DNA from 3 places in the Edwardsiella piscicida genome. Region 2 is predicted to be linked to each of the others. Evidence: predicted binding sites of a transcription regulator. Region 2 holds the regulator's gene; each other region holds the start of a gene.
What was found. The regulator LexA, encoded in region 2, represses DNA repair genes until DNA is damaged. The targets are predictions, from matches to a motif close to TNCTGTATGTACATACAGNA.
Positions count from the first base shown of each region.

Region 1: a site for LexA is predicted at 1,693-1,712, ahead of sulA (SOS-induced cell division inhibitor SulA). Genes of this name have one in related genera too.
Region 3: a site for LexA is predicted at 2,526-2,545, ahead of dinB (DNA polymerase IV). Genes of this name have one in related genera too.

Region 1 covers NZ_CP090968.1:1,380,259-1,384,037, forward strand. The annotation lists gene ompA (porin OmpA) at 1-805, opposite strand, end outside; gene sulA (SOS-induced cell division inhibitor SulA) at 1,166-1,678, opposite strand; gene L1P05_RS06225 (TfoX/Sxy family protein) at 1,894-2,517, shown strand; gene yccS (YccS family putative transporter) at 2,544-3,779, opposite strand, start outside.
Region 2 covers NZ_CP090968.1:258,005-261,783, reverse strand. The annotation lists gene zur (zinc uptake transcriptional repressor Zur) at 1-319, shown strand, start outside; gene dinF (MATE family efflux transporter DinF) at 336-1,667, opposite strand; gene lexA (transcriptional repressor LexA) at 1,823-2,431, opposite strand; gene dpiA (two-component response regulator DpiA) at 2,552-3,238, opposite strand; gene dpiB (sensor histidine kinase DpiB) at 3,231-3,779, opposite strand, start outside.
Region 3 covers NZ_CP090968.1:869,430-873,208, forward strand. The annotation lists gene L1P05_RS03890 (pyridoxal phosphate-dependent decarboxylase family protein) at 132-1,844, opposite strand; gene dinB (DNA polymerase IV) at 2,568-3,626, shown strand; gene pepT (peptidase T) at 3,726-3,779, shown strand, end outside.

The sequences.
Region 1 (3,779 bases), 1.1 Mb from region 2:
TGCGGTCGGTGTAGCCCAGAACGACGACAGAACCGTCTTTCGGATCCATGCTGCTCAGCTGGCTGTACAGCTGATCCAGCGCCTGACGGCCTTCGGCTTTCAGGGTGTATTTGTTGAAGTTGAACAGAACGTCAGACTTCAGGGTGAAACGCTTGGTTTCAACGACCGGAGCCGGAGCCGGAGCCGGGATCGGTGCCGGAGCTGCGACTTCATCCTGACCGAAGCGGTATACAACGCCCAGGCTCAGCATGGTGTTGTCCGGACGTGCGCCGGTTTCGCTGCGGGTGCCAACCTTGTTGACATACTGATAGTCCAGACGGGTAGCCCAGTCTTTGTTCAGTGCGTACTCAACGCCGATAGCGGCCAGCGGAGATACGCCGGTGTCGTGGCTTGAAGTATAGTCGCCGCCGTCTGCTGCGCCGTGGATATCAGAACGCCATACCATGCCGCCCAGGCGGGTGTATACGTCCAGATCGTCCATCAGCGGGTAGCTCAGTTTGGCAGCCAGCTGTACGCCCTGTGACTTGAATTTGGCATTCACGTCACCGGTGTAGCCCATGCGGCCCAGCCAGTCGTAGCCCATTTCGAAGCCCAGGTACGGGTTGGCTTGGTAACCGAAGAAAGCACCGGCGCCCAGCTGATTCGGATGGGACTTGGTTGTACCCATGTCTTCAAAGCTGTTGCTGATAAAGTGGGACCAGCCCAGTTTACCACCGACGTACCAGGTGTCGTCTTTCGGAGCTGCCTGAGCTACGGTAGCGAAACCTGCCAGTGCCACTGCTAATGCGATCGCTGTTTTTTTCATTTTGCGCCTCGTTATCATCCAAATAGGCAATGAGCTATAACTATAGCTCTTGGTTTAATACCTTTTATACGGCTGTCGCTCGGTTTATTACGCTGTTAGCCAGGTAACAATTATAGATATCTCGGACAGCCGCTGCGATAACAAGTCTACAACGAGATTAGAAACTTACAAGTACGATGTGATTATGCTCACCAAAAAAAAGAGTGTCGTCTACGTTTTGGTAAACAGGTGGTGTTTTTTTGCGCGCAACTGAAATGGTTTTCAGCCAGTCTAACCGCTTAACCGGTGGGGATTTCCCCATTATGAATAACCTATTTTCATATTATGAACGCATCCGCGTTGGATTTATCCTAAAGTGATTTAATGGTAACGCGCTGATCCGCGATTTGCGGCATGGGCCTGAGGCGGTGCCGCCGCGGCCAATTTACCCTCCTGCGGCTGCATCAGCAGTCCGATGCTGCGACCGGCCTGCGCCGCGCGGTTGAGTCGCAGCCGTTCGGCGGCCGTCAGCGGCGGCAGCCATCCGAGTACAACGCTGTAGTTTCCGCTGCGCAGCGCCTGCTCCATCGCATAGATCGCTTCTCCCGCCTCTGCGCGTCTCAGCTGCATCACTTTATGAACCGGAACGCCGCAGGCGGACAGCCAGCGCTTGCTGGGTTTGTGCTGGGCGGTGATCCACAGCTGCCAGCGGGACTGCTCCCCCAGCTGGCGCAGTAACGGAGGCAACAGCAGCGACAGCAGCGGCTGTTGGGCGCCATATCCCAGCTCGCTGACAAAACCGCTTTGCGGCACCGTGGGCGCGCTCTGGCAAGCGGGGCGGCTGAATACGACGCTGTCTGTAGCAGGATGCAACGGGGATGTACGCATAGTCATGTTCTCGTTCCGTATACTGTATGCTTATACAGTAATTCTACCCTGTCCGAAGATCAACCTGTTTTTTTGAATACACTTCGCATTTATCGGATGTAAGGCATGGCGTCGCTCTGTTGCGTATTGGGTGTTGCGGTTGAATTGGTTATGTTGCTAATGGTTGTCCGCAGCGATCTGGTGACAGCTCATTGATTACAATGATTATTAAGGAGACATACATGAATGGACTACAGGGTGAAAAATGCCGGGTGGCGGAGTCCCTGTTTGCGGCGCTGGGGCGGGTCTTGCTGCGCTCTCAGTTCGGCGGCCAGGGCGTATGGTGTGACGGGGTGATGTTTGCCCTGATCGCGGAGGGGGAGCTCTATCTCCGAGCCCGCGATGCACAGGGGCGCCACTGTGAAGACTGCGGAATGCAGCCGTTTATCTACACGAAGCGCGGTTTTCCGGTGCGGTTGGGCTACTATCGGGTCGAGGCGGCCATATGGCAACAGCCCCAGCGCCTGGCTACCCTGCTGCGGCGTTCGCTGCAGCAGGCGCGCAGCGACAACGATATCCGCCTGGCGGCGATGCGGCGGCTGCACACTCGCCCGAATATCTCGATCAATATGGAGCGGCGGCTGTATCGGATCGGCATTCGGTCGCTGGCCGATTTGGAGCGCGTCGGGGCGACCCAGGCCTTCAGCCAGCTAAAGGAGGCGAATCATCAGGTGGGGGATCGGGTGCTATTCGATCTGGAGGCGGCGGTGCAGGGATGTCATAGTGCGGTGCTGCCGCGCCCGGTGAGCGAGGCGCTGCGCCAGTGGCTGCAGGGGAACGCGCACCGCTGGCGCTACAAAAAGTAGTCGCCGCGGCGGCGCGCGCTCAGCGGCTATGCCAAAGAGGCCTTGAGGCGGGTCAGCTCGGGCAGCAGCTCCAGCATCAGGCTGATCTGCTGCAGCACCAGCTGTCCGGCGCTGTCGCTGGGGAGATTGACCGTCAGCAGGCGCTGCTGCAGCTGCTCGATAGCCCGCTGGGTGCGACGAATGACCTCGTCATCCTGATAGTTAAGCGCATCGTCCATATAGCAGACGGCATCATTGAGCAGCGCCAGGGTGACGGGGTCGTCCAGGCGCTGGCGGTGGGCACCCAGCGCGGAGATGTAGCTTAACAGGGTGTGATTGAGGCAGAGCAGGCGAAAGGCCGCCTCTTGGGACTGCGCCGAATGGCGCGGCTCCAGCGACATATTGGAGACGACGGAGGCCAGCTCTGCGTCGCAGTTGTGTGCATCGCGGCGGGCGATACGGTACGCCAGCGCATTGGATTTCCCCTGGTGGTACTGCACTAAAATGGCATCCAGGTAGCGGCAGTCTGCGTTCAGAGTGCGAGCGATCACCGCCGGGATCTGGCGGAAGTGCCAGTCAGGCCAGATGAATGTCACGGCAGCCCAGGCGATGGCGCAGCCCAGCAGGGTATCGAACACGCGCGGCCCCGCAACCTCAAACCCTTCGCCCAGCAGGTTGAAGCACAGCAGAACCAAGAGCGTGATGAACATGGTGGCATGGGCGTACTGCACGTTGCGAAAGGCGAAAAACAGCACGCCGCTGATCACGATCAGCAGCAGCTGTCCCTCCAGCGAGGGGACAAAATAGAGCACCGGCAGACCGATCAGGATGCCGGCCAGCGTGCCGACGATCCGCAGCCACAGGCGACGTTTGGTGGCATGGTAGTTTGGCTGGCAGACAAAGAGGCTGGTGAGCATGATCCAGTAGCCGTGCTGCATGCCGGTGAACTGAATAAAGGCGTAGCCAACCACCAGCACCAGCGCCATGCGCACCGCGTGACGGAACAGCGCGGACTGGGGCGTCAGCTGGCAGCGGATACGCTGCAGCATGTCATGCCAGCCGGTAATGCGATCCTCGGCGAGGGTGCTCTCCTCCTCGCGGGTCTCCTCCAGGGTCTGCTCCGACTCGATATTGGCCAACTGAGCATCGATAGCGCGCAGGTTAATCAGCAGGTTGAACAGCGACTTGACCAACGTATGCTGGCGACCATGGCGGGTGGCGATGCGCTCCAGCGTGGATTCCAGGTGGCAAAAGGCCCGTTCGAAGCGGGGATCGTGCTGATA
Region 2 (3,779 bases):
GGTATCCGAGCCCCAGGCTAAGCCCCCGACCATCTATCGGGCGCTGGATTTCCTGCTGGAGCAGGGTTTTATCCACAAGGTCGAATCAACCAACAGCTATGTGATGTGCCACCATCTCGATGAGCCGTGTCACACCTCAGCCCTGTTTATCTGCCACCGCTGCGGCCAGGTTCATGAGCGTTCGGCCGACCTCCTGCAGCAGCAGCTGGAAACGCTGGCACAGCAGGCCGGTTTTACCCTGCAGCACAGCGTCATCGAGGCCCATGGCCTGTGTCACGCCTGTGCCCAGGCGCCCGACGGCGAAACGTCGGCCCGCTAACGCCATCGGCGGCGGACTACGCCGCCCCGGCGGGGAACCAGCGCTGCGCGCGCCAGCAGCGGCGCCAGATCAGCCACAGGGACAGGCCGCGCAGCGTCAAAAACACCGCCAGCGCCAGCCACAGCCCGTGATTACCCAACCACGGTATGCTCAGCAGCGTCATACCGTATCCCAGGGCCGCTACCGCCATGCTGTTACGCATATCGGCCCCGCGCGTCGCACCGATAAACATGCCGTCCAACAGGTAACACCACACCCCCAGCAGCGGCAGCACGACCTGCCAAGGCAGGTAGTCGAGCGCCAGAGACTGTACCTGCGGCAAAGAGGTCAACAGATTGACGATATCGCGCCCAAACAGGCCGTAGGCCAGCGCAAACAGCAGTGCAACCGCCCCCGCCTGGCGGCAGGCGGCGCGCCATACCCGACGCAGCGCCGAGGCGTCGCGGGCGCCATAGGCCTGACCGGAGTAAGCCTCGACGGCATAGGCAAAACCATCCAGCGCATAGGCGGTAAAGGTCAGCAGATTCATCAACACCGCGTTGACGGCCACGACGTCGGCCCCCATCCGCGCGCCGATCACCGTCAGCGAGGCAAAACACAGCTGCAGCAGCAGGGAGCGCAGCATGATATCGCGGTTCAGCGCCAGCAGGCGGCGCAGGTTTCCACGCCAGGCGCGCCGGAAATGCGCCCGACGTAGCCCGCGCAGGCGCATCACATGCAGCAGCAGCGCGACCCCCATCAGCAGCGTGACATAGTCGGCAATCACCGTCGCCCAGGCGGCACCGGCCACCTTCCAGCCCAGTCCCACCACCAGCCACAGATCCAGCGCGATATTCACCGCGTTGCCGACGATCAGCAGCAGCACCGGCGCCCGGGCGTACTGCACCCCCAGCAGCCAGCCCAGAATCACCAGGTTGGCCAGGGTCGCCGGCGCGCTCAGCCAGCGAATCTGCATAAACAGCTGCGCCTGCGTCTGTATCGCGGCCTCGGCGCCGACGATCTGCAGCATCAGCGCGCTCAGCGGCTGACGCAGCAGGATGATGCCCACCCCGGCCAGCAGGGCCATGATCAGCGGCTGCACCAACGCCCGCGCCAGCGCCGGGCGATCGGCGGCGCCAAACGCCTGGGCACACAGCCCGGTGGTGCTCATGCGCAAAAATAGCAGCAGCATAAACAAAAAGGTGGTGGCCATGCTGCCCACCGCCACGCCGCCCAGATAAACCGGCGAGTCCAAATGGCCGATCACCGCCGTGTCGACGATACCCAGCAGGGGAACGGAGACATTCGACAGAATCATCGGCAGCGCCAGGCGCCACAGCGCCTTGTCTTCCTGGAAAAAGCCTCGCATCACATCGCTCTCATCGTTGGGCCGGATCGCGCCGGCGCGGCGCGCTGACGCCGCAAAAAAAAAGACCCCGCGAGCCGAAGGATCGCGGGGTGGGGGCCGGGGTAACGCGCTGGCCTGGAGGCGCAGAGGCGCTACGCTCCGGGGCGGGGTACAGCCTAGATCCAGTCGCCGTTGCGGATCACGCCGACGGCCAGCCCCTCAATGGTGAAGTTCTGCTCGCGCAGATCGACGACGATAGGCTGGAAGTCGCTATTTTCCGGCAGCAGCTGCACCATATTCCCTTGTTTTTTAAGGCGCTTAACGGTCACCTCATCCTCAATGCGCGCGACGACCACCTGACCGTTGCGGACATCCTGGGTCTTGTGCACCGCCAGCAGGTCGCCGTCCAGGATACCGATATCGCGCATCGACATGCCGTTGACCCGCAGCAGGAAGTCGGCGCTGGGCTTAAACAGCGACGGGTCGACCTGGTAAAATCCTTCGATATGCTGCTGCGCCAACAGCGGCTCGCCGGCGGCCACCTGGCCAATCAGCGGCAGCCCCGTCTCATCTTCCATCAGCAGGCGGATACCGCGCGACGCGCCGGAGACAATCTCGATCACCCCTTTGCGCTGCAGCGCCTTCAGGTGCTCCTCGGCGGCGTTGGGTGAACGGAAACCGAGGCGCTGGGCAATCTCGGCACGCGTCGGCGGCATGCCGGTTTGTTCGATATGATCGCGAATCAGATCGTAGACCTGCTGCTGCCTGGCCGTAAGTGCTTTCATTCCGCCCCCTGTTCGTTTATACAGTTTTGCTGTGAGTATATACAGGTAGCGGATAATTTAAAACCGCGAAATACACAAAACGCCGGCCCCGGCGTGCTTTCCGCCGCCGCCAGACGGCGCTCAGCTTTTCCCCTGCGCTCGGTAAATACGCTGCGGACGGCCCACCTTGCCATAGACGATTTCCGCCACAATCTGCTGACGCGCCGCACAGAACTCCAGGTAGCGCCGCGCCGTCGTACGGCTCAGCATCAGGCTCTGCGCCACGCTTTCGGCGGTATGGCGTACCGTATCGTCCACAAACAACCCCTGCACCTTCTCCAGCGTCAGGGCATCGATGCCGACCGGCAGATCCTCTTTGCTGTCGCCGCGCGCATAGGCGTTATACATGCTGTCTATCTGACGCTGGCTAGCATTCTGATGCCCGCTGAGCATGCTGTTGCGCTGCTGATAGCGCTCCAGCGTCTGCCCCAGGCGCTCGTAGGCGATGGGTTTGATCAGGTAGTCGAAGGCGCCGCTGCGTACCGCCTCGGAGACGGTGTCCATGTCGCTGGCGGCGGTGGTCAGCACCACCCCGCCCGGATAGCGCTGCTGGGTCAGCTCATGCAGCAGATGCACCCCGACGCCATCCGGTAAATAGTTATCCAACAGCACCAAATCCGGGTGAAAACTTTTAATCATCGCCCGGGCCTGAGCCAGATTGCCGGCCAGCCACAGCTGGCCGCAGCAGGGATGATTGCGGATAAACTCCGCGTGCATCTCAGCCAGCGGCGTTTCATCCTCGACGATTAATATATTGATTTTATTCATGTTCACTCTTCACCTTCGGGATAAAAACAGAAAATAGAGTGCCATAGGGCTGGTTGTCCTCCAGCGTAATGGTGCCTCCGCAACGCCCGACATAGCGGGCAATAAGGTACAGGCCAATGCCGTGCTCCCCCGGCTCTTCCGCCTTGGTGCTCACGCCCTGCTCAAAAATTTTGTCTTTCAGGGTATCCGGGACGCCGCAGCCCTGATCGGCCACTTCAATGATGACCTCGCTGCCCTCATCCGACAGATAGACCTCCACGCAGCCGCCCCCCTGTGGGTTCTTCAAACTGGCATCGAAGGCATTATCCAATAGATTGCCCAATACCGCCGCAAACTCCGTGCTGTCCAGCCCCGCCGGCAGCGCATGCAGCTGGCTGCCGTCGACGATGGTCAGCGTCAGCCCCAGCTCGCGCGCCCGATGCACTTTACCAAACAGCAGCCCGGCGACCACCTTGTCGCTGAACGCATCGCGCAGACGGTCGATCAGCTGCTGCTGCGCCTGCGATGCACCGCGCACCATCTCCAGCGCCCGATCGTACTC
Region 3 (3,779 bases), 610 kb from region 2:
TGGGTCAGCTAGGCGAAAATAAAGAGGCATATAGGCCGGGATAACCCGGCCTGTGCATATATTGATGGCGGTGTCCCGCAGCGGGGTATGCGCATCGATGTGATGCCCCGTCACGGGACAGCCGCGTGGCATTATTTAATGCCAAGCACCTCATTACGTGCGGCAGTGACGCAGTCTACAACGTGCTGCATAATTTCATGAGTTAAATGAACATTCATCGGATACACTTTCAGAGCAAATACGGTTGCATCCGGGTCGTGCGCGTCGCGGTTATATTCAGTTACGCGGAAGCCGGTGCTGAAGCTCATATACGGAGTATATTGTCCGTTGATTTTCTTACCGCTGCGGAACCACTCGTAAAGTTTATTACCGACGTCCATGGTCAATTTGTTATTGGCGATCAGCTGAGATTTATAGGCCGGGTCACTCAGCTCATGCTGATATTGTTGATGCGCCATAACACCTTCCGGATAAATACGGAACAGCGTTACCAAGCTGTAGTCATCGGGGTTGACGCAGACGGTCGCGGCATTTTCATGCAGCAGGTTACGCAGGTAATACTGGTTCTCCAGAATCCCGCCCATGATGGCTTGGAAGCCCTCATAGCCAAAGTATTTCATCGTAGCCCAGCCCGCCAGCGCGCCGGTCGCCGCACGGGAGACCTCCAGCGTGTAGTCCAGCGGGTTGTACGGGGAGCGCGGCTGCAGATAGGCGGAGCCCGGACGTTTCAGGATGCTTTCAAACTCTTCCGCGTTGCGGTAGGTGAAGCAGCTGCTGGCGTAGGGGGTAAAGCCGGCTTTATGGAAGTCAAAGCCGATGGCGTCAGCGTATTTCATCTCCTGCAGCGCGCGGCAGTTGGCCTCGATGAACGGCAGCAGCTCTTCGGTGAACTGCAGCGGGTTCTTGGCAAAATCATATTTCTTAAAGGCCAGCCATGACCAGCTGGTAACGGCGTCGCAGTACAGCAGGGCCTTGCCGTAGGGGGCGGCGTTAGGATATTGATCCAGCAGCTTACGTACTCCGCCCACCGGGTCAAAGGCGTTGGCGTCGGTGGTCCCCATGGTACATACCACGGAGGCTACCGGGATTTTCTTGGCCTGCAGCGATTTCAGCACCGCCTCCAGGTCGTTCAGATCCATCGCGTTGGTGTCAGGATCGGTCTTGATGCGGATGATGTTGTCCATCCCTAGGCCCATCCAGTCGGTGCTGTTCAGCATCGTGTAGTGCGCCTGCTGAGAGCACAGCACCTTGGCATCGGTACGAACGCCGCTGTGGCGGGAGTTCGGCAATACGCGGGTCAGCGCATACTTAACATGGTAAGTCCAGCAGCCTGAGCCGCCGTAGGTGTACAGGCAGCCGGCGTGTTTGGCGTCCCAGCCGACCATGTTGGCCAGCATCCCGGCGCTTTCCAACTCGGCGCGGTGAACGTTCCAGGAGTATTCACCTTCCAAAATGTTCGGAGAGAAAATTTCTGACATCACGGCCGCGATAATCGAGGCGGTATTCGCCTGCGGGATCACGTTACACATGGTCAGCGGGTGGCCCCAGTTAGGCAGCCCTTCAAACAGAGCACTGGTCTCAGCAATGACCTGGTCGCTGCTGCTCATTTTATCGGCCATTTCAATGTCTTTGACTTTATCGAAATCGATAGTCAAAGCCGGATTCTGTCCCAAATAGGCGGGGCCGCCGTCGGCAGGACGTAGCTTATTCAGCTGTTCAATGGCTTTGGCTATCGATTTGGTTAAAGGATCATGATCGTCACTGAATGCAGACGGAAATGCAGAACGCATCTCTTCGCGGTATTTTGTCCACTGTTTGTCATTATTACAGTTACACGTTTTCATTTTTAATGTCCTTGATATGGTCTCTATCACGTCAGTGATAAGCCGCAGACCCATTTTCCTGTGGCATGGCATCACAGCGAAAAGGAAAACGACTATGGAAATGTCAGTAAACTCTATATTGCATGTATTAACTCTGTTTTCTGGAAACAAAAATATCGGCTGTATTAAAACAGCATGTAGTAATGTGCTGAACGCGCCGGTTAAAATAAGTCGTGCTTGCTCAGCTAACGTTTTTAATTCTAGCACCGCATATGCAGTCATCATGAAATAAAGAGTGTAAACACGACAAAAAGCCGATTGCGACGTAAAGCGAGCTAATCCTTTCATAATACAAATGGAGCTATGCCGTAAGTGTACTATTGCGTGATGGTCATCCCAATTGTGGCGCAATATCATGACCATGCAAATCCTGTGCCTGAATATTTAAATGCTTTTGATTGCTAATTTCGAATGAAACAGAGTGGGTGACATATGAAACATTATGCAATGGTTGTTTTTGATTATTATGAATGATAATTGCGCAGAGGGTATTTTACGCGCGCTGAATATCACCCCGCTGTAATTAAAACGTGCGTAGAGTTTAACGGCGTCATTATTTACGAACGGACGGGAACGGTTTTCCCGGCGGACTCTGTCCGACGTCGCCGTCGCGATAGCGCGGCGGTTGAATCGCCCTAATTGTGCTGTATACTCATACAGTATAATGGAGGCGTGGGCAGGCTGATGCGTAAGATCATTCACATCGATATGGACTGTTTTTTTGCGGCGGTCGAGATGCGGGATTTTCCGGGGCTGCGCGAGGTGCCGCTGGCCATCGGCGGCAGCGGCGAGCGGCGCGGGGTGATCAGCACTGCCAACTATGCGGCGCGGCGCTACGGTGTCCGCAGCGCCATGCCGACGGCGCAGGCCCTGAAGCTGTGTCCCCATCTGACGCTGCGTCCGGGGCGGATGGCGGTGTATAAGGGCGTTTCTGCCGAGATCCAACGCATCTTTCACCGTTACACCCCGCTGGTCGAGCCGCTGTCGCTGGATGAGGCCTATCTGGACGTCAGCGACTGCCCGCTGCACCACGGTTCGGCCACGCTGATAGCCCGGCAGATCCGCGCCGATATCGCCGCCGAGCTGCGGCTAACGGCCTCGGCCGGCGTCGCTCCGCTGAAGTTTCTGGCGAAAATCGCCTCTGACATCAACAAACCCAACGGCCAATATGTGATCCCGCCGGAGCAGGTCGATGCCTTTGTTCTGGCTCTGCCGCTGGCGAAGATCCCCGGCGTGGGAAAGGTGACCGCCGCGCGCTTGGCCGAGCTGGGGCTGCATACCTGCGCCGACGTGCGCGCCTACGATCTGGCCACGCTGCTGCGCCGCTTCGGCAAGTTTGGCCGCGTGCTGTGGGAGCGCAGCCTGGGGCGCGATGAGCGTGAGATCAATCCCACTCGGCAGCGCAAATCGGTTGGCGTGGAGAAGACGCTGGCGCAGGACATCGACGATTGGGCGGCATGTCGTCAGCTGATCGAACAGCTGTATCCCGAGCTGGAGCGGCGTCTGGCCCGGGTTCAGCCGGATCTGCGCATTGCCCGCCAGGGGGTAAAGCTCAAGTTTGCCGACTTTCAGCTGACTACGCAGGAGCACGTTTACCCCTATCTGGATCGGGACGACCTGCTGGCGGTGGCGCGGCAGGCGTGGGATTTGCGTCGCGCCGGACGCGGCGTGCGCTTGGTGGGGCTGCATGTGATGCTGCCCGACCCCGGGCAGCAGAAGCAGCTGTCGCTGGATATTCTTTGAGCCGGACGTGGCTTTATCACCGTTCTTGCGGGCGCTTCAAACTTTTATGACACCTTTGCTTTTATAATTCCGGCGGTTGACCCTAAAGGAATCTAAGTAATGGATATTATTGACCGTTTTATTAGTTACACCCAAATTAATACCACCACCGAT